DNA from 3 places in the Lysinibacillus sp. 1 U-2021 genome. Region 3 is predicted to be linked to each of the others. Evidence: predicted binding sites of a transcription regulator. Region 3 holds the regulator's gene; each other region holds the start of a gene.
The links. The regulator CtsR, encoded in region 3, represses protease genes until heat stress. The targets are predictions, from matches to a motif close to ATGGTCAATAAAGGTCAAACA.

Region 1 (7,800 bases), 2.4 Mb from region 3:
ACCAGTAACATTTGACGTAGCAAAGCTTGAAAGTATGGGATTAGAAGTTATCAAACGAGACATTGCTACAATTCGTCCAGATGGAACGGTTCGACATAATGCTACAAATGTTGCAGAATGGCTGGTAGATTATGCTGATATTTACCATCAAAAAGTAAGAGGACCAATAATAGAAACATAATGGCTTTATTGTATATGGTAAGATGAACATATACATAGAAATCATGAATGAAAGGGGGGGCGTGATATGTCTTTTGCTTCTGAAACAAAAAAAGAATTGACACAAATAGAAGCGGACAATCATTGTATGAAAGCAGAAGTTTCTGCCCTAATTCGTATGAATGGTTCATTATCCTTTGCAAATAAACAACTAAGCTTAGACGTGCAAACCGAAAACGCTGCAATTGCTAGAAGACTATATACGATTATGAAAAAATTGTATCCGTACAATGTTGAATTACTTGTTCGTAAGAAAATGCGATTGAAAAAAAATAATGTGTATATATGCCGTGTTAGAGAAGGAGCGCGTGAGCTATTAATTGATTTAGAAATCATCTCAGACGACTTTCAATTTAACCATACTATCTCAAGAAAGCTCATTCAAAAGAGTGGCCAAAAAAGAGCTTATTTAAGAGGAGCCTTTTTAGCAGGAGGTTCCGTCAATAATCCAGAAACATCGGCTTATCATTTAGAGGTTTATTCTTTATATAAAGAACATGGTGAGGCATTAATGGATTTGATGAATGAATTTGAACTCAATGCCAAAACAATTGAACGTAAAAAAGGCTTTGTAACTTACTTAAAGGAAGCGGAAAAAATTTCAGATTTCCTTAATATTGTTGGAGCGCATCAGGCTATGATGAAATTTGAAGATGTTCGGATTTTGCGAGATATGCGTAATAGTGTCAACCGTATTGTGAACTGTGAAACTGCCAATTTAAATAAAACCATTGGAGCAGCATTACGGCAGGTTGAGAATATTCGATTTATTGAAAATTCAATTGGTCTTGATCAACTACCAGAGAAGCTTCGTGAAATAGCACGTCTCCGTGTTGAATACCAAGATGTGACATTAAAAGAGCTTGGTGAAATGGTATCTAGTGGAACGGTTAGTAAATCTGGTGTTAACCATCGATTGAGAAAAATTGATGAGATTGCGGATGCATTAAGGCGTGGTGAAAAAATAGGTGGTTAAGTTATCATACTTTTCAGGTATGAATGTCATGCTAATCGCTTATTGTTCTTTTGCCAGTAAGTAAGGTAAGATAAAACTAATAGACGAACGGTAGTGAAGGGGAGTTTTGAGAATGATTGAGAGAAGAGTCCAGGTTAAATTAAAATTAGGACTACAAGCTAGACAAGCAGCACTATTTGTGCAAGAAGCAAATCGTTTTAGTGCTGATATCTTTCTAGAAAAAGATGAGAAAAAAGTAAATGCCAAATCCATTATGGGTGTTATGAGCTTAGCAGTTGCTAAAGGTACCGAAGTGACTTTAAGCAGTGAAGGTAACGATGCTGAGCAAGCGGTTACAGCATTGGCAACAATTATTGAAAATGAAGATTAACATTCATTAAATATAAAAGGCATCACAGAGTAATTCTGTGATGCCTTCTATTTTTTATTTATTATCGCTACGGTGCATAATATGATCGATTAAACCGTATTCTTTTGCACGTTCAGCAGTCATGAAGTTATCACGATCTGTGTCTCTTGCAATGACTTCAAGTGGTTGACCAGTGCGTTCAGATAAAATGCCATTTAATTTTTCACGTAAGAATAGAATACGTTTAGCAGCAATTTCAATTTCTGTCGCTTGACCTTGTGCACCACCTAGTGGTTGGTGAATCATGACTTCAGCATTTGGTAAGGCAAAACGTTTACCAGGTTCTCCAGCTGCAAGTAGGAAAGCTCCCATTGATGCAGCCATACCAATACAAATTGTTTGTACCTGTGGTTTAATGATTTGCATTGTGTCATAGATAGCCATACCAGCCGTAATGGATCCGCCAGGTGAGTTAATATAAAGAGAGATATCTTTATCTGGATCTTCTGCTTGTAGGAAAAGAAGCTGTGCGACAATGGAGTTAGCAACATTGTCATCAATAGCACTTCCTAAAAGGATAATACGGTCTTTAAGTAGACGTGAATAAATGTCATATGCACGCTCACCACGACTAGTTTGTTCAATAACTGTAGGAATTAAATTCATGTTAAATCCTCCTTAAAAAGCTAAATTCGAATACCTTTGCTGAAAAATTTCCTTTGTATTTCAGCTGTATCCTTATCATACACATTATAGTCAGGGAAGGTCAAATATTAACCCTGCTAAAGTGAAATTAAAAAAAATAAATTGTTTTTGCATTCTATGGTTGAATTATATAGGATAGGCTTGTATAATGATTAAGGTTATAAGGTTTAAAGTACAGGACACTATTTTGCAGGTATGCTTCAAAAATGAGGGTTATCTACATCATGCTTTTCGTAAGCCTAGAGTGAGTACTTTTTTTTTGTGTCTTTTGCCCTCGTGGTGTAATGGATAACACGTAAGATTCCGGTTCTTGCACTGGGGGTTCGATTCCCTCCGAGGGCGCCATTTTACTGATTAATTGATATACTGTTATAGCTCATCTCCTAATAAGTAGTTTAGCAGCCTGCTTACTGGAGATCGAGAGGAAGAATAAAGGGAATACTGTCCTAGTTGGCATTATTCCCCTATTTATTCCTTTCAAACCTTCAAAAAAGCAACAACTCCAAATTATTTTTTAGTGAACATACTGTACGTGAGACTAGTAATAGTCGAAAAAAAAGAATCCTATCTGAGGGGATTCTTTTTTTTGCCTAAATTTATCGAAATTTGGCATGGTTCATATTGTATATATATTAGTTTTAGGTTAATTTTCTTGTTATTTATACATGTTTTCTCAAATTATATGAATTTCTTATAAATTTATATGAAAAAATATTTTATTTTATGCGAAAAGTTGTTGTCTAAATACTATAATGTTAATATAATTGACCTAATAGTCTAACATTTCCGAATTGCGAAAAATAATACGTAATTCGGAAAATTATCGAACTAGGGGGAAATACAATGAAAAAAACAGGTTGGATGTTATTGATGATAATTGCAGCATTAACATTAGCACTTGCAGGATGTGGTACAAAAGATAATGCATCTTCAGGTAGCTCTTCTTCAGAAGATGGTGGAGATGGCAAAAAAGTTTATAAAGTAGGTACTGAGGCCACTTTTGCACCATTTGAATCTGTTGACGATTCAGGGAAAATTGTGGGGATTGATGTCGATATTCTACAAGCTATTGCAGATGAGATGGACTTTGAGGTTGAGTGGAATAATATTGGATGGGAGCCAGTGTTCCAAACAATTAAAAACGGTGAAACAGATATCGGTGCTTCTGGAATCACAATTACGGAAGAGCGTAAAGAATCATTTGATTTTACAGAACCGTATTATGAGTCTCAGTTATTAATTGTTGTGAAAGAAGATTCAAAGATTAAATCTCTTGATGAATTAAAAGATAAAAAAGTATCTGTACAAATCAATGCTACTGGTCATATGGCGGCGAAAAAGCTACAAGGGGAAGCAAGTACAAATATTATGGCTTTTGAAAGTCAGCCAATCGCTATTCAAGAAATGTTAAATGGGAATGTTGATGCAGCTATCGGAGATAACGCAGTAGTTTATGAATATATCAAAGCTCACCCAGATCAAAAACTAAAAGTAATTGAAGATGATGCATTCGAAAAAGAATACTATGGCTTCATGGTTCAAAAAGGGAATAAAGAATTGCTAGATAAATTAAACGAAGGTCTTAAAAAGATTAAAGAAAACGGTAAATTAAAAGAAATTACAGGCATTGATTTTGAATAAAAATGAATGAAATGATGCTATTAACATAGTGATTGTGCTAACGGCTCATTTATTAATCGTAATTTAAAGGGGAATGGGGTTTTCGGATGGACATCTTTGACTTACGCTGGGACATTGTCTGGAACTACCGAGATATGTTTATACGAGGTATTGGCGTAACACTTATTTTGACACTTAGTGGTTATTTTGGCGGTATTCTATTAGGGCTATTTTTAGGCCTTGGAAAATTATCGAGTAAAAAATGGATTTATTGGCCATCTAAACTATATATCGATTTATTCCGTGGAACACCAATGCTTGTACAAATCTTGTTAATTCACTTAGCAGTTATTCCGACAATTTTTGGTCATTCTTTAGGTTATATGGTATCGGGGATTACAGCACTTATTTTAAACTGTGCTGCTTATAATGCTGAAATTTTCCGTGCAGGGATTCAAAGTATTGCAAAAGGGCAAATGGAGGCTGCTCGCTCTCTTGGATTAACGCATAACCAAGCGATGCGTAAGGTCATTTTGCCGCAAGCATTTAGACGTATGATTCCACCATTGGGGAATGAATTTATTGCATTATTAAAAGATTCTTCACTTGTAACTGTAATTGCAGCACCAGATATTTTATACGCTAGTAAGGTCGTAGCTGGTGCGAGCTTCCGCTTCTGGGAACCGTATATCGTTGCAGCATTATTATATTTAGTTTTGACATATGGTGTAACGAAGATTGTAGCATTTATCGAGAAACGATTTAGCAATAGTTATGTCCCTCGTAAAGCTAAGGTAGAAGGGCGGGAAGCAAGATGATAAAAATTGAAAACCTACACAAATACTTTGGCAAGCTTGAAGTATTAAAAGGAATCGATTATGAAATTCAAGAAAAACAAGTTGTCTGTGTTATTGGGCCGTCTGGTTCAGGAAAAAGTACATTTCTCCGTTGTATCAATATGTTAGAAGAAGTAACGGATGGTGCTATTTATATTGAAAATGTAAAAATTAATGATCCTAAAACGAATATCAATGAAATTCGCGCTGAAGTGGGTATGGTGTTCCAACAATTTAACTTATTCCCGCATATGACTGTTATCGATAATGTCACGATGGCACCTATGCAAATTCGTAAAATGAATCGTACAGACGCAGAAGCTCTAGGACATGAGCTATTAAACAAGGTTGGACTCGACAGCAAGGCCTATAATTATCCTGAGCAGCTATCAGGTGGTCAGCAACAGCGTGTGGCGATTGCTCGTGCCTTAGCAATGAAGCCAAAAGCTATTTTATTTGACGAGCCAACTTCAGCACTTGACCCTGAAATGGTAAAAGAGGTACTAGATGTTATGAAAAATCTAGCAGCTGAAGGGATGACAATGGTTGTTGTGACACATGAAATGGGCTTTGCTCGTGAAGTAGGCGATCGAGTAGTCTTCATGGATGGGGGCTATATTGTAGAAGAAGGGTCTCCAGAGGAACTATTCGGCAATCCACAAAGTGACCGTACGAAAGCGTTTTTAGGAAAAGTATTATAAAGCTGAAAAAGCGAACGATATGCTCGTTCGCTTTTTTATGTTAAAAACTGCAGTGCATGGTGAATATTCACCATGCACTGTTCTTATTTAATGAAGGGGATTAGATGTTGTGTCGAATGCATTCAGCATCGTTTGCATATCCTGTTGGGAATACTGAGGCACCTGATAATAGCCGTGTTTATTTTGATAAATAGATAATTCGTATCCCATTTCAATACAGTTAGGAATACTATCCGCAACAACGCGACGAACTACAGGGTTTGTTGTTTCCAACGCAGCAGTTGTCATACATTTTGCTGCTCCTTTTTGAGCTCCAAGTAAAAATCCAGAAATAGCCTCATCATTAATTTCATTAGCGTTTTGCATTGGTTTTTTTGGTTGACCTGGATTTAGGCCATATTTGAAATCATTTCCTGTTTCCATTTGGTAGCGTCCTGTTGGAACAGATGGATCGTGTCCTGTTTTAAAGGACTCTACGATCGTATTGTACATACCAAGAGTGAAATTATATTGGCGATCCAAAATGTTGAGTAATTCAGGATCTTTTACATGGGGACGCAAAATAATCGCTTGGTTCATACCTGCAATAATTTCGCCAATTGTTTCATGCATGTCCATCATTTCATGTCCACCATGATTTAGGCTATGTTGTTGATTTAAATTTGTTTGGTTTGATGATTCATTGTAAAACGATTGTGACAAAAAAAACGCCTCCTCAATAATTTTTTGTTGCAGTATTTAGTATGTCGTGTCAATTCAATTTCATACGGTATAAATGTAAAGGTAAAAATGTAGACTAAAGATAGAAGGAAAAGCAAGTCAAGGAGGATTAAAATTGAAAAAGTTACTTGGACCAATTGGAATAATTGTCATCATTTTTATTGTAATCGCCTTATTATTTATACCTAAATACAATAGTTTGGTGACAGCCGAGGAAAATGTTGATTCTAAATGGGCACAAGTTGAAAATCAGCTCCAACGTCGCTATGATTTGATTCCCAATCTAGTGGAATCTGTGAAAGGCTATGCGAATCATGAGCAAGAGGTGATAGCGAATATTACGGAGGCACGTGCACAAATGGGAAGTGCAAGCTCACCAGAGGAGCAAGCTGTTGCCAATGATGCTTTAACGGGCGCTCTTAGTCGTTTACTAGTAGTTGTAGAAAATTACCCAAACTTAAAGGCAGATGCAAATTTCCGCCAGTTAATGGATGAGCTAGCAGGTACCGAAAATCGTCTGGCAGTAGCACGTGAGGATTACAATAATGAGGTACAGCAATTCAATAAACATGTTAAACGTTTCCCGGGGAATTTAATGGCAGGGATGTTTGGCTTTGAACAAAAAGAATACTTTAAAGCCACAGCAGGAGCTGACAAAGCACCATCTATCGATTTTAGTCAATCAGGTACACATTAATGAAACGTTGCATTATACAGATGATCATCGTTTGTTCGGTGCTTCTTTTTTTCTCGAATCTAGCAGAAGCAACGATGCCATCACCGATGAAAAATACGTATATACATGACTTTGCCAATGTAATTTCTGCGAATGTCAAAGAAGAGATAAATCAATATTCTGAGCAGTTGGATCAAGGCACGGGTGCTGAAATCATGGTAGTCACAGTTGATAGTCTTCATGGACAAGAGCCGAAAATGTATGCGACAAAATTGATTCGGTCATGGGGCATTGGTGACAAGGAAAAAAATAACGGTGTCCTGATTTTAGCTACCTTAGGTCAAGGGGAAGGAAATAACGACGTTGTAATTGCCGTGGGTCAGGGATTAGAGGGAGCATTACCAGATGGTAAATTAGGACGCATTTTAGATAATGCATTTTATCCCTCAGCAAGTACTGGTAATTTAGATCAAGCTTTTCAAGCAACCTATTCTGAAGTTTTTCGCGCTGTTGCCCAAGAGTATAATTGGAGCGGTGATTTGCCAGCGCAAACAAAAGAAGAGGATGACATACCCACTTGGTTAATTATCCTAATCATTATCGTTGTTATTATTATCTATTCATTCTTTTCGAAGGGTGGCGGAGGTCCTCGCTCTGGAGGCTATGGCGGTTATCCAGGTAGTTTTGGTGGAGGACATTCGAGTAGAGGGGGCTTTGGCGGATTTGGTGGCGGATCTTCTGCTGGTGGGGGAGCAAGCAGGAAATTTTAATAGAGGTAATGGCGAACTATTCTATTTAGTTCGCTTTCATTTTGGCTGAATAAAAAAACTCTCAATTATTGACAATAATGCTAGAATTGCTATAATTTAAATATATCGACAATCGATATAACGTAAACTGATATAGGGAGGAATCATTTTGAAAAAAAGATTTTTATCTGCATCGTTAGCAATCATTTTAACAACCTCTGTGGTTATTCCTGCAACCATGCAAGATGT
Region 2 (7,800 bases), 1.8 Mb from region 3:
TGAATCATACAAGCTACACTTGGAAAAGTTTGATCCTGCGTGACAGTTGCTACAAGAATTAAACCAATTTCCTCAGGCGTAATCCCCGCATTTGCAATAGCTTCTTTTGCAGCAGCTACTGCCAAATCTGAAGTTTCCTGATCATCTGCCGCAAAATGACGTTCTTCAATGCCTGTTCGAGTACGAATCCATTCATCAGAAGTATCCATGATTTTTTCCAAATCAAAATTTGTAACGACCTTCTCAGGAACATATTTGCCTATTCCTATAATACCAGCGTTCATATAGCAACCCCTCAGCTTTCTTACTATCAATTATTAGTAACTGGTCATAATTATAACGCATATAAAAGGAATGACGCAAGATGATTTAAAATTTATGCGGCTGAGGGTAGTGTTCTTTGCATATAGAAGTGAAGAATTTTATGGAATGAGGTTATTCTGTTTAGAGCTTTATCTATCGTATTTTGTTGAGCTTGTTCATTATTTTTCAAAGCACCTTGCATCATGTATGAGCGGTGTTCTTCCCTTTTGGAGCGCTTTTCACCCGCTTAGGAGCGCATTCCCCTATTTCAGAGCTGTTCCTAAATACTTTACATTACTAAACATAAAATACTAAATCTCATATTTGTTGTGACAAAATCGCCATGTTTCACATAAATGGTTCATTTTTTTTTGATTTATGTTATGATATGATAATGAATATGAGTAAAACCTTATGATGAAAAAAGTTCGGTTGAGGTGAAATTAATGCAATATATCGTAACGTTCATATGGTCATTCCTACTAGTTTCTATGTTAAACTACGTAGTCAGCTCTGTACTTGGTGTACCATTTGATTTCAAAACTGGGGCAATCGTTTCTGTTGTATTCTCCATCCTTATCTTTATTATTGGAGCAATCATTCCAAACGACCCTACACCAGAAGCTGCAGACCATCATTAATTCAGCTAGAAAAAACCTGTTCAGCTTCATGCCGAACAGGTTTTTTCTGTTATTTTTCCACAACACATTGACCCTCATGCATTTTCACATGCAATGTCTCCCCTGGTAAAACTTCTCCGCGTAATAGTTCTTTAGCAACGGCTGTTTCGATATGTCGCTGTACAAAGCGTTTTAGTGGTCTTGCTCCAAATTGGGCATCTGCACCTTGCTCTACTACCCAATCAATGACTTCTTGCTCGACAGATAAAGTAATTTCTTGCTCTGCGACACGTTTAATCAATTGCTCCACATACTTCCAGGCAATCGCAGTAAAATGTTTAGTAGATAATGCATGGAAGAAGATGATATCATCCATTCTGTTTAATAGCTCAGGTTTAAAATGTTGTCGTAGGGCTGACATGACTAAGTCCTCCACAGCCGCATCATTTTCCTTTGCCTCCATTAAATAACTCGATCCGATATTCGAAGTTAAAATGACTACTGTATTTGTAAAATTCACCATTCGTCCCTGACTATCTGTAATGCGCCCATCATCTAAAATTTGCAATAAAATGTTCGCCACATCAGGATGAGCTTTTTCAATCTCGTCTAGTAGCACCACAGAATAAGGATTTCGGCGAACTGCTTCCGTTAGTTGTCCACCTTCCTCATAGCCCACATAGCCTGGAGGAGCCCCAACAAGTCGAGACACACTATGTTTCTCCATGTATTCACTCATATCAATCCGAATAAAGTGATCTTCTGAATCAAATAACTGTGCAGCAAGTGCCTTGGCAAGTTCTGTTTTACCCACACCAGTTGGACCTAAAAATAAAAAGCTACCAATAGGTCGGTGTGGATCTTTGATACCTGCACGTGCACGCCATACCGCTTCTGTCACTAATTGAACTGCTGTATCTTGTCCAACCACACGTTCATGTAATGTATCCTTTAAACGTAATAATTTTTCACGCTCACCCTCTACTAATTTTGTTACAGGGATTCCTGTCCAACGTGAAACAATTGCTGCGATTTCATCTGCTGTTACCTCTTCACGTAAAATACGAGATTCTGCACCGTTCTCTAATTCCTTTTCAAGTACCTGAATATCTTTTTCAAGTGTTGGAATTTTACCATGACGTAATTCAGCAGCTTTATTTAAATCATATTTACTTTCTGCCTCATCTAGATCACGACGATATTTATCCAATGTTTCACGTTTTTTCTGAATATCGTGTAGTTTTTCTTTTTCTGCTTCCCATTGTTGTCGCATGCCCTTAGATGACTCTTTTAACTTTGTTAATTCTTCGCGTAATTGCTCCAGACGTTTTTTACTTGCCTCGTCCTTTTCCTTACGCAATGCCTGTTCCTCAATTTCAAGCTGCATAATACGACGTGTGACTGCGTCTAATTCCTGTGGCATTGAATCAATTTCTGTACGAATCATTGCACAAGCCTCATCAATTAAATCAATGGCCTTATCAGGTAAAAATCGTTCTGTAATATAGCGATTGGATAGCTCTGCTGCCGCAACAATTGCTCTGTCATGAATACGTACTGCGTGATGTAATTCAAAGCGTTCCTTTAAACCACGTAAAATGGATACCGTATCCTCTATAGATGGCTCACGCACTAGTACTTGCTGGAATCGACGTTCTAAGGCAGGATCCTTTTCAATATACATACGATATTCGTCTAAGGTAGTAGCACCAATACAGTGTAATTCACCACGTGCTAGCATAGGTTTTAGCATATTTCCTGCATCCATAGCGCCATCTGTTTTTCCTGCGCCTACGATCGTATGAATTTCATCAATAAATAGAATGATTTGTCCTTCTGATTCTTTTACTTCTTTTAGCACACCTTTTAAGCGTTCTTCAAATTGTCCACGATAACTTGCACCAGCGATTAACGCACTCATATCTAATTCATATAATACACATTCCTTCAAGCCTTCTGGTACATCACCTTTAACAATACGCTGTGCTAAACCTTCCACAATTGCCGTTTTACCAACTCCTGGTTCACCGATTAATACAGGATTATTTTTTGTTTTACGTGTTAGAATACGAATTACATTTCGAATTTCTTCATCACGCCCGATAACAGGATCCATCTTGCCGTTTTTTACTTCTTCAATTAAATTGCGTCCAAATTGTTCTAATGGTTTTTTATTGTCTGTTTGTTGAAATTGCATAGCTAGCACTCCTTTTTTTCATATTTCTCATTATTTATATACCCATTCTTATTCATTAGAAAAAAGTTTGACCTTTTTTGACTAACTTTATTTTACATCACTCGACAATGCTTAGCAAAGAAATCGCCCTAAAATTTTTTCACTTATTATGGAAGTTTACGTTATAATAATGGTATGTTTCTATGTTTTAGTATCGAAATCCACTATCCTTTTGTAATAATCGCCATTTATTACAAAAAGAAAGCGATGTGTTGGAGATATGGTTTTAATGGATAATATGTTTGAAAAAATTAAAGATCTTTTTCAAAACCACGGTGTTTTTATCAAAGTGAATAAAGGAAATAAAATTTTTCTAGAGGGTGAACGGGCAAAAGAAATTTATTACATCCAATCAGGAGTTATTTCGATTAGCCAAGAATCCGAGACGGGTAAGGAATTAACCATTCGTATTTGTGGCCCTGACAGCATAATAGGAGAAGGTTCGTTATTTTGTAATCTCGTCTATAATTCGATGACTGCCAAAGTTTTAGAACCCTCTACGTTGTATGTTTTGAGTCGTAAATCTTTGGAGCATTTATTAGAAGAGCAGCCGACAGTTATGGTGGAATACATGAAGTGGCTACAAACAGAAAACTTAAAGCATCAGAGTCGTTTGCGCGATTTAGTGTTAAACGGTAAAAAAGGTGCTCTATTTTCAACGCTCATTCGGCTGTCCAATACGTATGGTAAACCTGTAGAAAATGACTCGATTTTTATTGATTTTCAGCTAACAAATACAGAAATTGCAAATTTGTGTGCGACAAGTCGGGAAATGATTAATCGTATGCTGAATGATTTAAAAAAACATGAGATTATCACTTTTGATAAAGGATTTATTACCATTCATGATTTACAATTTTTAAAAAATGAAATTGCCTGTGAAAATTGTCCATTACAAATATGCCGTATCGATTAGTTTCGTTACAAGCAAAAACCCTGCTTATTTTTCAATAAGCAGGGTTTTAAATAAGCCATTTTAACGTACGCCCAATGCCATTTTGGCATAGCGTGACATTTTATCTTTCGACCACGGTGGATTCCATACAATATTAACATTTGTACTTTTTACTTCAGGAAGTTCACCTAACGCTGTATTCACTTGATCCACAATGACTGGACCAAGTGGGCAGCCCATAGAAGTTAGTGTCATCGTAACAGTTGCAACACCTTCATCATCTAATTCCACATCATATACTAAACCTAAGTTGACGATATCAATGCCAAGCTCAGGATCAATTACGTTTTCTAAAGCACCTAACATGCTATCTTTCATATCCTGATCCATTTGTATTTCTCCTTCCATCATAGTGTTAACCTTATCATAGCAGATGCATCCTGTTATGCCAAATGCTGTGCAAGCCATGCTGTAGCTGCTAGCATACCGTCACGCGGTACAGCATGTCCAGCCCTTTTGTTCACCATAAACTTTAAATATTCAGGGTTTGCTTCATAGTATTCCCGTAATGTTTCATAAAATTTATACGTTTCGTGAAACGGAACTGTTTTATCTAATTCTCCATGCCAAAAGAACACAGGGCGACCCGCGAATTTTTCTGGTGTTAAACTGACATCATATTTAGCAAGGGCTTCATTAATTTTTTCAACGTCTTTCTCTGACATTGGCCAATTAACTCCACTTTTAGAAAATTGTTGCAATTGGTATTCACCCAGTTTAATAAAACCAGGTGCACCCATGCATATTGCAGCAGTTTGTATCCAATCATAAAGTTTCAGACAGCCTGATGTCACGATGCCACCCATTGAAGTGCCTCCTATGCCAATTTTATGACTAGCTAATAAATTTTTATTCTTTAATTCATCATATAATTGTTGTACTTCATGAATAGAATTTAAAACAATGTCCCAAAAATTTAAATTCATTTGCATTTCCGTTAGGCCTTCGCTACGTTCACCATGAAATTTTGCATCTGGCAATAGGACACGCACCCCTTCATGCACCAATTGGTATGCATAGTGTAAGTTATGTTCTTTTGCACTCATAAAGCCATGTAAAAAAATGACTACCGGGGTTTCTTCATTCATATTGTCTGTATGTATATGTAATAAAGGAATATTTCCCCACACTTCTTTTTCTACAAACATTATTGTCACTCCCAACTATTCTCTCATCTTTATGTTAGCAAACTTTTTTCACTGTGACAAAATTTTGACGAATGTAAGACAAAGAGATACTATTCAAACTATAGGAAAGGGGCAACGAGCTATGAAACCGCATTTAATCGTATTAGACTTAGATGGAACTTTATTAACAGATCAACAGCAAATTTCTGCAAAAACGAAAAAAACATTATTGCAGGCTAAGGAACAAGGGCATCAAGTGATGATTGCGACGGGACGTCCATACCGTGCAAGCGATCTTTATTATCATGAACTTGGGCTCACTACACCCATTGTTAATTTTAATGGCGCATATGTGCATCATCCTAAAAATGTCTCTTGGCAACATATGCACACACCAATTGATTTAAGTGTCGTACATGATGTCGTTGATTCTATTAACAGTTATGAATACGAAAATATTATCGCTGAGGTAAAAGATGATATTTATGTCCACACAGAAGACGATCGTATTTTAAATATTTTTAATATGGGTAATCCAAAAATTACACTTGGGGATTTATACACACACCTCCTGGATAATCCCACAAGTTTATTAATTCAGGCAAATGAAGCGAATTCAGTTATTATACGTGATCATTTGCAGGCTGTGCACGCAGAAGTCATTGAACATCGTCGATGGGGCGCGCCACTTCATATTATTGAAATTGTGCGTCGCGGCTTAAATAAAGCTGTGGGTATTGCACATGTGGCAAAAGATTTAGGTATTCCTCGTGAGCGCATCATCGCATTTGGTGATGAAGACAATGATTTAGAAATGATTGAATATGCTGGACTTGGTGTAGCGATGGGGAACGGTATTTCAAGTCTTAAAAACATTGCCAATGAAATTACGACAACGAATAATGATGATGGAATTGCAAAAATACTCATTGAACGCTTGAAATTATCATAGTTAAGTAGTAAGTTCAAGTTAACATTCCATTTTTACCAGTTTAACTTTATTCAGTGGTACCCCTTCTATTTATCTAAAGTGAGTATCTACTGAAGAAAGTTAAAAAGCTTTAAAAGTAAGTTGAAATTAGGGGGACAAGAGAATGAAGATTTTTACGGATAGTGGATGTGATCTACCAAAATCTTACTATGAAGAAAATGATGTCGTGCTACTCCCTTTACGAGTGCAATTGAACAACAAAGAATATGAAGATGTGATTTCAATTGATTCCAAAGAGATCTATGATGCAATACGCCAAGGTGCTCAGCCAAAAACATCACAAGTGTCACCTGAGCTCTTTTTGAAGCATTTTGAGGAGTTAGCCAAAAATGATGAAGAAGGTATTTATATCGCGTTTTCATCAGAATTATCAGGCACATATAGTACTGCTCAAATGATTCGCAATCAGGTACTTGAGCAGTATCCTTCCTTAAAATTAGTCATTATCGACTCTAAATGCGCATCACTAGGACATGGCCTTGTCGTGGAAGAAGCTGTTCGACTGCGAAATATAGGAGTATCTCTAGAAGATATGGCCTCTAAAATAAATACCCTTGCACCTCAGGTTGAGCATTTATTTACAGTAGAAGACTTAGATTACCTTGCAAAAGGTGGTCGTGTATCAAAAGCAAGTGCATTTTTAGGCGGTCTTCTTAGCATTAAGCCTATTTTAAATGTAGAAGATGGCAAACTTGTACCGATTGAGAAGTCGCGCGGTCGAAAAAAAGCACTTAATCGTATGTTAGATTTAATGCAGGAGCGTGGTGGCAGCTTTACAAATAAAATTGTAGGTATTAGCCATAGTGACGACGCTGCCTTTGCGAATGAAGCAAAAGCCTCTATACAGGAGCGTTTTTCACCCCAAGCTGTGCAAATTACCATGATAGGTTCCGCGATCGGCTCACATGTCGGACCTGGCACTATTGCGATTTTCTTCACAAATAAAAGCTTTGAAGGTTAATAAAAAGCATGCTAGGATGTCTCCTGGCATGCTTTTTTGTCGTGTTATTATTAGTGGACGTCTTGCTCCTGACGACGAACTTTCCCTCGTTTAATGATGATGACAACAAAGCCAATAAAGATCACCCATACTAAGCCAAGAGCCACCATATAAGGCGTGTTTAAGCCTTCATCATTGCGAACTTGATAAATTTCAACCATTTCTCGGTCTAAAATAACAGGATAGACTTCTTTTTCATTTATGCGAACTTTTTCCTCATGTAAAATACCGTTCAGCATCTTCCCTTCACCAAGTTGTTCAGGTGTTAAGTCGACGCGTTGTGTTTTACCAGTATTATTAACCATGATTACCCACTTTTCTTCGTCAGAAGAACGTGTAAAGACAAGAAGGCCATTTTCATTTGTAATGACTTCAAAATCACCATTACGTAAAGTAGCTGATTGATTACGTAAAGATTGAACATTTTTAATATAATCAATCAGTTCTTCGTCTGTTTTAAAGTTATAAAGCTGGTGTGTATCTGGTTTTGCTTCCCCATTCATAGCAATTTCTGTCCCGTATTGTACGACAGGAATTCCTGGTAGCATAAATAAAGCACCCATCGCCA
Region 3 (7,800 bases):
GTAAAAAACCTGGTTGCATACTAACAACACATTCATTTAAAGTCGTTGCTTGTATACCATCAATCAATTGTAAATCTACTCCTAAACGAACATTAGATAGGCAAGTAGCAGCTTCCTCACTTGTTAAAATTCTTGCATGTGTAAGGGTGCCTAAAGCTCGATATACGCGATCTTCTAGCGCAAGCTCTGCCTTTTCCATTAATTTACCTCTTGCATGCCGCTCTTTTTGAATAATCTTTTCGGCGACACTTTGTATATCTGCTAAAATATCTTCCTCTGTCTTCCCAAGTGTAATTTGGTTAGACACTTGATAAACATTCCCTAAATTTTCGCTTCCTTCACCATATATACCTCTTACAGTCATTCCTAAGCGTGTCATGGCATTTATAATTTGATTCATTTGCCCAGTTAATGTAAGGGCGGGTAAATGCATCATGACGGATGCTCGTAGACCCGTACCAATATTCGTTGGACAGCTTGTTAAATAACCAAAAGTATCTCGAAAAGCATACGGTAATACTTTCTCTAGGATACGATCAATCTTATTTGCTTGTTCATAGGCACTTTGAAGTTGAAAACTTGCTGTCATACATTGAATGCGTAAATGATCCTCTTCATTCACCATAATGCTAACGGATTCGTCTTCAGAGAGTAGTATAGAGCCCACTTGCTCTTTTTTAGCCAGTTGCGGGCTAATCAAATGCTTTTCTACAAGAATTTGACGCTGTAAAGGGGTTAAATCCTTTATAGCAAAATAAGCATAATCATTTTGAAGAGTTGGGCTATCGCTGATTGCATGTGTAACGGCCTGTTCCACTTGCAGTGCCTCATTTTCTGAAAACGCTAATGGAAAACGATAGCCATCTAAATTTCGTGCAAGGCGGATCCGTGTACTAATGACGATATCTGAGTAATCATCTTTGATATGCATCCAAGTTGGTGTCGCACGCTCTAAAAACGATTCAATCATCATGTCACATCACCACCTTCAAATTGTAGATGCTTCTCTAGCTCTTTGACTTCATCACGTAGCTTCGCCGCTTCTTCAAACTGTTCTTCATCTACGGCGGATTTCATACGCTTGCGGATATCTTCTATTTGCTTTTTAATAACATACACATTACTGCGAGCACCAGGCATTTTTCCAATGTGTTGTGGACCTGCCTGAATACGATTAAAAAGCTTTGGCAAATGATCTCCAAATGTGTCATAACAGCTTGGGCACCCGAATTTTCCTTCTTTTAAAAATTGCTTATACGAAAATCCACATTGTGGGCATGTTTGCTGTTGTGGTTGTACCTGTTGTTTTTCCCCCACCTTTTGCCATGTAGGAGAGCCAAACCAGTTAGACAATAACTGTTGAATAGATACTGGCTCTTGTTTAAACTCTGCATGAAATGGATGGAATTGTGAGGCGCAGACGTCACAATAATGATGCTCTACTTTTTGCCCACTTTGAACTTGTGTTACTGTAACTGTCGCATTACGTTGTTTACAATGTTCGCATATCATTTCCATCACCTCACTATTTTTGTTGTTCGTATTTTATTGTTGTCAGCATTGCTCGCAATATTTTTGATCGAATGACATCTCTTAATGGGAGATGCAAGTCGATCGTGGAGCGATCAATTGCTGCTAACATTAATTTCGCTTCTCGCTTGGAAATTACCTGCTCATCAATGAGTCGATAAACCAAATCTTCTGCCATTGTTTGTGATGCCCCACCTTCAATTTGCCTGAGAACATCGTCGATTAAATCAATCTGTGAATTCGCGCGGACACGTAAAATTCGAATGTATCCACCACCACCACGTTTGCTCTCAACAAGGTAACCCCGCTCGGCAGTAAATCTTGTATTAATAACATAATTTATTTGTGATGGTACACATTGAAATTTATCAGCGATTTCACTACGTTTAATTTCAATATGCCCTTCTCCACCTAATTCAAGTACTTGCTTTAAGTAACCCTCTATGATGTCTGATATATTACGCATTTTAGGAATACACCTCGCTTGCTTCACTGACTTTGACTATCTTTGACTTTCTTTGAGTATATTATACAAAACGCTTGAAAAAAATTGCAATGATTTCGCCCATAGAAAAGTGGAAAGTCTTGAAAAAGGCTTTTTAAGAGCCGAAAAGAGCCCTTTTTCGATTATTTGTTTACGGTTTAATAATTTCCTTATACACCTAATGTACCCTTATTCGTCATAGAAAAAACGCAAGCATATGCAACTAGCATATACTTGCGTCTATGAAAATTATACCCAGCGACCAACAATTGGATAACGCCAAGGTTCATCAGACAATGCTTTTACGATACCGATGATCGGTACCACAAATACCATAATGCCGAAAATGATTAAAAATGGTAAGCCAATAAGGACAAAGCTTAAACCAACAGAGATAGCAATTAAAACACCCATGACAATTTGGAATAGCAGTGCTTGAATAGAAATTGCCTTTACTTCCTCATCCGAACTAATTAAAAAGAAAATAATGGGCACTAACCATGGCGCAAAAAATGCACTTGCGTGTATGATTACTTTAGACCATTTAGTCTCCATCTATATCAACCCTTTCTTTGAACTTTATTCTATGTTTTATGTACTACTATTTACGGAACTATACCCGCAATAGTTTCACATTAAGAAAGATTTTTTAAAATTTTTTTGAAAGGCTGTGAGGAGCGTTGGAATTTAACAACACATTAGCAAATGAATATGAAAAGGGTATTCGCCGTACATTGCCTAGTTATGATGCCATGCTACGTTTAATACAAACTTTTTATCATTCTAGGCTATCAGAAAATGCTAACATGCTAGTCGTGGGAGCAGGAAGTGGCAATGAAATTATACAGCTTGCAGAAGGAAGACCTCACTGGTCATTCACTGGCATTGATCCATCAGAATCCATGCTTACTATAGCTAAAGAGCGTTTACTCACTCTTCCTAATGATATGTCATTCCATCAGGCTACAATACTTGATGCTTCGCTGCCTTCTACTCAGTATGATGCGGCAAGTTGTGTTCTCGTCTTGCATTTTATTCATGATTATAAAGAAAAGCTCGAAACAATAACAGAAATAGCAAGACATTTGAAACCTGGAGCACCATTTGTCCTTGTTTCAAAATATGGTCAGCTAGGCTCTTTAGAAACAGAACTACAATTTGATTTATGGCGTTCTTATTGGCTACAGCATACTAGACTTTCTTTATCCGATGTAGCAGAGATGGAAAAATCCATTCGTTCCCTTTCTTTTATGAGTGAAGAGGAAATTTTAACACTTTTACAAAGTGCGGGTTTTACTAAACCTTCTAGATTTTTTGCCACTACTTTGTTCGGTGGTTGGGTATGCTTTAAAGAGGAGCGCTAACAATTTTGTAGTAAATAATTTGAGGTGAAAACCGTGATAAGCACCATTGGCATTACAAAGCAACAACAATTGTTAAAGGATTTTCCATTAGAAGAGATACATCAGCAAGAATTTGAATGGTATTGGGTTGATTTTAATTGTCCTACAGCCGAGGAGGAATCATTGTTGGATACATTTTTCCACTTTCACCCTCTCGCTATTGAAGATTGCTTAATGAGGTTGCAGCGTCCTAAGCTCGATTTTTATGATGATTTTCATTTCTTTGTCATTCATCGGGTAAACGAAGAGACGTTAGCTGCGGAGGAGGTTAATATTTTTGCCTCCAATAAATTCATCATAACCTTCCATAAAAATCCTGTCCCTGAGATAGAGAAGGTGCAAAAGATGCTGGAAAACCAACCGAAGAATTGGGAGCGAGGTACTGTATACCTAACGTATCAAACTATCGATAAAATTGTTGACAGTTATTTTCCACTCGTTTACAAAATTGAAGATCATCTAAATGCTTTAGAAGGTGAACTTACATACCAAAGTAATGTAAATGCCATGAAAATTGTCTTCGAGTTCCGTAGTGACTTGCTTGACTTAAGACGTACTATTTTACCAATGCGTGATCTTTTATATCGCATTCTCAATTCTTACCGTTTCTCACTAAAAAAATCGGAGAGAGCTTATTTTGGAGATATCTACGACCATCTACTTAAGCTAACAGAGATGGTTGAATCTAATCGAGAGCTTACAGCAGACATGCGGGATAGTTATATGGCTATGAGTTCTAGCCGCATGAATGGCATTATGATGACTTTAACAATTGTATCTACTATCTTTATACCACTTACCTTCATTGCTGGTGTGTATGGGATGAATTTCGATAACATGCCTGAGCTACATGGGCAATACAGTTATTTTATTGTACTTGGGATTATGATAATTATCGTTATCTTTATGTTGGCTGTCTTTAAACATAAAGGCTGGTTTAAACTGTTTAAACCATAAAAAGACTGCTCGTTTTAATGAAAACGAGCAGTTTTTTTAATCTATTAATACGGTCCTCTGTCATCAATCTTATTATCACCCTGCTGTGGAAATAAAAAGTAGGCTAATACCCCTGATCCCAAAGCTGCACATATAGTAATTAATAATTGCTCAATATCTGGTACCTCAGCATGGTAGTTTCGTAGCATATAAACAGAACCAATGGCAACAATCACCATGACAGGAATAACAAATTTAAAACGTTTTTTCTCCATACCACCCCTCCTTCCATTTTTATTTTCGTACGATTTTTAGATTGCTAAACAGTTCGTATTTTACAGGTTTCCTATTTTAAATTCAAATTTACATCGCTTCACCATTTGGACTAACAATAAAGTAAAAAAATAAAGAAATATCCAATTTTTTAACCAAATATTCAGCAAATAATAGTAAAATAGATTTAATCCCATTTATTTATTAAATATACAAACCTAACAAATTTCAAAAGTGCTTATTTACTTACAATTTATTATGGATATTAAGAATGGAGCAAATAATAATGAGTTGGTTTTCAAAAAATAGTAGTTCTAGCTACGCAATTACATTAACACCTGAAAATTTTAAGAGCGGTGTACAGTTAGATGTATTGAACCACCCCAATCTTCAAAAACAATTACAACTTTTAAATTTAACACTTGAGGATTTAGCTATCATTAAGCAGCTACAGCCTTTAGCTAAAGACTTAATTCCTGAAATGGTGGAGAAATTTTATGCAGCCATTAGTTTGAGCCAAGATTTACTTGATATTATTAATAGAACATCACATATTGATCGTTTAAAAATCACGTTACATAAACATTTAAGTGACATTTTTGAAAGTCATATTAATGATGCCTACATTGCTGAACGAAAAGCCATTGCTGAGGCTCACGTTCGAATTGGCTTGCAGTCAAAGTGGTATATTGCCTCATTCCAGTCACTCACTACTACTTTTGCAAACTTTGTGAATGAGGTGGATATTTCTAAAACAGATGCTATTCGTGCTATAAACGCATTTTGTAAAATTATTAATTTTGAGCAACAACTCGTGATTGAGGCATATGAAAAAGAGGAAGAACGTATTCGCTCAGCAGCAGATGCAACAAAAAATTCCCTTGTAACGACGATCCAAAGTACTGCAGAGGAGCTTAATGCCATAAGTGAAGAAACAGCCGCATCATTATTAGTGATTTCCTCACAAACAGATGATATTGCTGTAGCGACCAAGCAAGGATTGAGCTTCGTAGCAGATACACAAGAAAAATCAAGACGGGGCCAACAGCAATTGAAAGAACAAAATGATTTAATCCAAGTTATTTTGCAAAGTGTCAATGGTCTTGAGGTAACGATGAACCAACTACGTACCTCTTCTCAAAAAATTTCTGAAATTGTTGGACTAGTTACAGGCATTGCTGATCAAACCAATTTATTAGCATTAAATGCTTCTATTGAGGCTGCACGAGCTGGCGAACATGGGAAAGGTTTTGCAGTAGTAGCTGAGGAAGTTCGTAAGCTTGCTGAGGAAACAAAAAATGCCGTCCAAAATGTTTCACATCTTATTAAGGAAACAGAAAGTAATATTACGACTATGGCTAATTCAGTTATTAATGTTGATCAAAAAATTCAACATAGTGTCAATACACAAGAAAGTTTATCCAAGTCATTTAATGATATTGCAGATGCAGTTTCTGGCATTCAGCAGCAATACGTAAATACATCTAGAGATATTTCTGCCATTTCCAATTTAATCACTGAATTATCACAGGGCGCTACGCTAGTCTCTTCTTCTTCCGACTCGCTCATTAATGTTGTCAATGAACTAAATATGTAAAATAAAAAAGGGAACTCATTTGGAGTTCCCTTTTTCCTTAATGCGGCAATGCACGTTTTTGTTTACGGTGCTCTCGTCTTGCTGGCCCAGTTTCAAATAAACGCTTCTCTTCATCTGTTTCAGGATAGATTGAGGGAACTGGTACGGGTTTCCCTTCCTCATTTACTGCAACCATCGTGACAAATGATTCTGTCGTTAATTTTTCCTCGCCAGTCTCAATATTGCGAGAAACAACGCGAACATAAACCTCCATTGAAGAACGTCCTGTAGACGAAACAATACTCTCGATTTCAAGAATATCTCCTACATGTGCAGCGGATAAAAAATCAACCGAATCAATAGAAGCTGTCACTACAAGGCCTTTCGCATGTTTCATTGCTGTAATAGCAGCAATTTCATCAATATAAGCTAACACTCTTCCACCGAAAATAGAATTGTGATTATTTGTGTCTGGGGGTAATACGAGACGCGATTGAACCGTACGTGATTGGCTCATGGGTACAGCGTTGTTTGGCATAATTCTTGCAACTTCCCTTCTCATGTTGTTCTTTCGTCATCGTATCGCAGAAAAAGAGCTGATGCAAATTTAGAACGATTTTTTCATCGAAATAAATTTCATATCAGTCATTTCTTCTATAGCCCACTTAATTCCTTCACGTCCATAACCACTCATCTTTACTCCACCATATGGCATGTTATCTACTCGGAATGTCGGAATATCATTAATAATGACAGCACCAGCCTGTAATTCATCTGCTGCATATAAAGCATCTGACAATATATTCGTGTAAATACCTGCATTTAGGCCAAGGTCCGACTCATTTACAAGTCGAATTGCGTCGTCTAATGTTTCATATGAAACAATTGAGACGATTGGTGCGAATGTTTCCTGACAAACAATTTTCATACCAGCTGACACATTCGTCATAACTGTTGGCGTTAAAGTACGTTCAGTAAATACGCCTCCAGTTGCAATCATAGCCCCCTGTTCTTGTGCCTCCTCAATCCATTCCCTAATACGTTCCACTTCATTTGGATTTATCATGGCACTAACATCTGTTGTCTTCTCTAATGGATCTCCTACTATAAGCTTTTCTGTTTCTGCAACAAATGCTTTAGTAAATTCATCAATAATGGAGGAATGCACATATATACGTTGTAACGAAATGCATACTTGTCCCGCAAAGTTAAAAGCACCGCTTACACAACGACTGATAATTTTATTTATCGGCGTAGATGGTTCGACAATTACTGCTGCATTAGAACCTAGCTCTAAAGTTACTTTACGTAAGCCTATTTTTTCTTTAATTTTCAAACCAACCTTACCACTACCTGTAAAGGTTACTTTTTTGACGTATGGATGTGTGACAAGCGTATCACTAAGCTCGCCTCCACTTCCTGTCACAATTTGTAATGCCCCATCAGGTAATCCTGCCTCTCGGAAAATTTCAGCCATAACGATAGCACTTAGTGGCGTTTGTGTTGCTGGCTTTAATACAACTGTATTGCCTACTGCAAATGCTGGACCTAACTTGTGTGCCACTAAATTGAATGGAAAATTAAATGGCGTAATGGCA

Region 1: the regulator CtsR is predicted to act here: its motif matches at 2,297-2,317, upstream of clpP (ATP-dependent Clp endopeptidase proteolytic subunit ClpP).
Region 2: the regulator CtsR is predicted to act here: its motif matches at 3,185-3,205, upstream of QH639_RS07700 (ATP-dependent Clp protease ATP-binding subunit).

Annotation. Positions count from the first base shown of each region.
Region 1 covers NZ_CP123966.1:718,817-726,616, forward strand. Annotated here, with positions in the region: gene QH639_RS03810 (gluconeogenesis factor YvcK family protein) at 1-181, shown strand, start outside; gene whiA (DNA-binding protein WhiA) at 248-1,195, shown strand; gene QH639_RS03820 (HPr family phosphocarrier protein) at 1,308-1,565, shown strand; gene clpP (ATP-dependent Clp endopeptidase proteolytic subunit ClpP) at 1,620-2,210, opposite strand; tRNA gene QH639_RS03830 (tRNA-Arg) at 2,520-2,594, shown strand; gene QH639_RS03835 (basic amino acid ABC transporter substrate-binding protein) at 3,093-3,890, shown strand; gene QH639_RS03840 (amino acid ABC transporter permease) at 3,977-4,687, shown strand; gene QH639_RS03845 (amino acid ABC transporter ATP-binding protein) at 4,684-5,406, shown strand; gene QH639_RS03850 (spore coat protein) at 5,494-6,108, opposite strand; gene QH639_RS03855 (LemA family protein) at 6,242-6,823, shown strand; gene QH639_RS03860 (TPM domain-containing protein) at 6,823-7,572, shown strand; gene QH639_RS03865 (S9 family peptidase) at 7,721-7,800, shown strand, end outside.
Region 2 covers NZ_CP123966.1:1,485,380-1,493,179, reverse strand. Annotated here, with positions in the region: gene QH639_RS07710 (beta-ketoacyl-ACP synthase III) at 1-284, opposite strand, end outside; gene QH639_RS07705 (YjzD family protein) at 750-944, shown strand; gene QH639_RS07700 (ATP-dependent Clp protease ATP-binding subunit) at 994-3,120, opposite strand; gene QH639_RS07695 (Crp/Fnr family transcriptional regulator) at 3,389-4,075, shown strand; gene QH639_RS07690 (metal-sulfur cluster assembly factor) at 4,136-4,444, opposite strand; gene QH639_RS07685 (prolyl oligopeptidase family serine peptidase) at 4,498-5,262, opposite strand; gene QH639_RS07680 (Cof-type HAD-IIB family hydrolase) at 5,384-6,193, shown strand; gene QH639_RS07675 (DegV family protein) at 6,336-7,193, shown strand; gene QH639_RS07670 (alpha-amylase family glycosyl hydrolase) at 7,244-7,800, opposite strand, start outside.
Region 3 covers NZ_CP123966.1:3,317,414-3,325,213, reverse strand. Annotated here, with positions in the region: gene mcsB (protein-arginine kinase McsB) at 1-973, opposite strand, end outside; gene QH639_RS17155 (UvrB/UvrC motif-containing protein) at 970-1,512, opposite strand; gene QH639_RS17150 (CtsR family transcriptional regulator) at 1,526-1,996, opposite strand; gene QH639_RS17145 (DUF4870 domain-containing protein) at 2,264-2,569, opposite strand; gene QH639_RS17140 (class I SAM-dependent methyltransferase) at 2,695-3,378, shown strand; gene corA (magnesium/cobalt transporter CorA) at 3,412-4,374, shown strand; gene QH639_RS17130 (hypothetical protein) at 4,419-4,628, opposite strand; partial or broken gene QH639_RS26530 (protoglobin domain-containing protein) at 4,898-5,458, shown strand; gene QH639_RS26525 (methyl-accepting chemotaxis protein) at 5,441-6,223, shown strand; gene QH639_RS17120 (acyl-CoA thioesterase) at 6,261-6,740, opposite strand; gene QH639_RS17115 (aldehyde dehydrogenase family protein) at 6,810-7,800, opposite strand, start outside.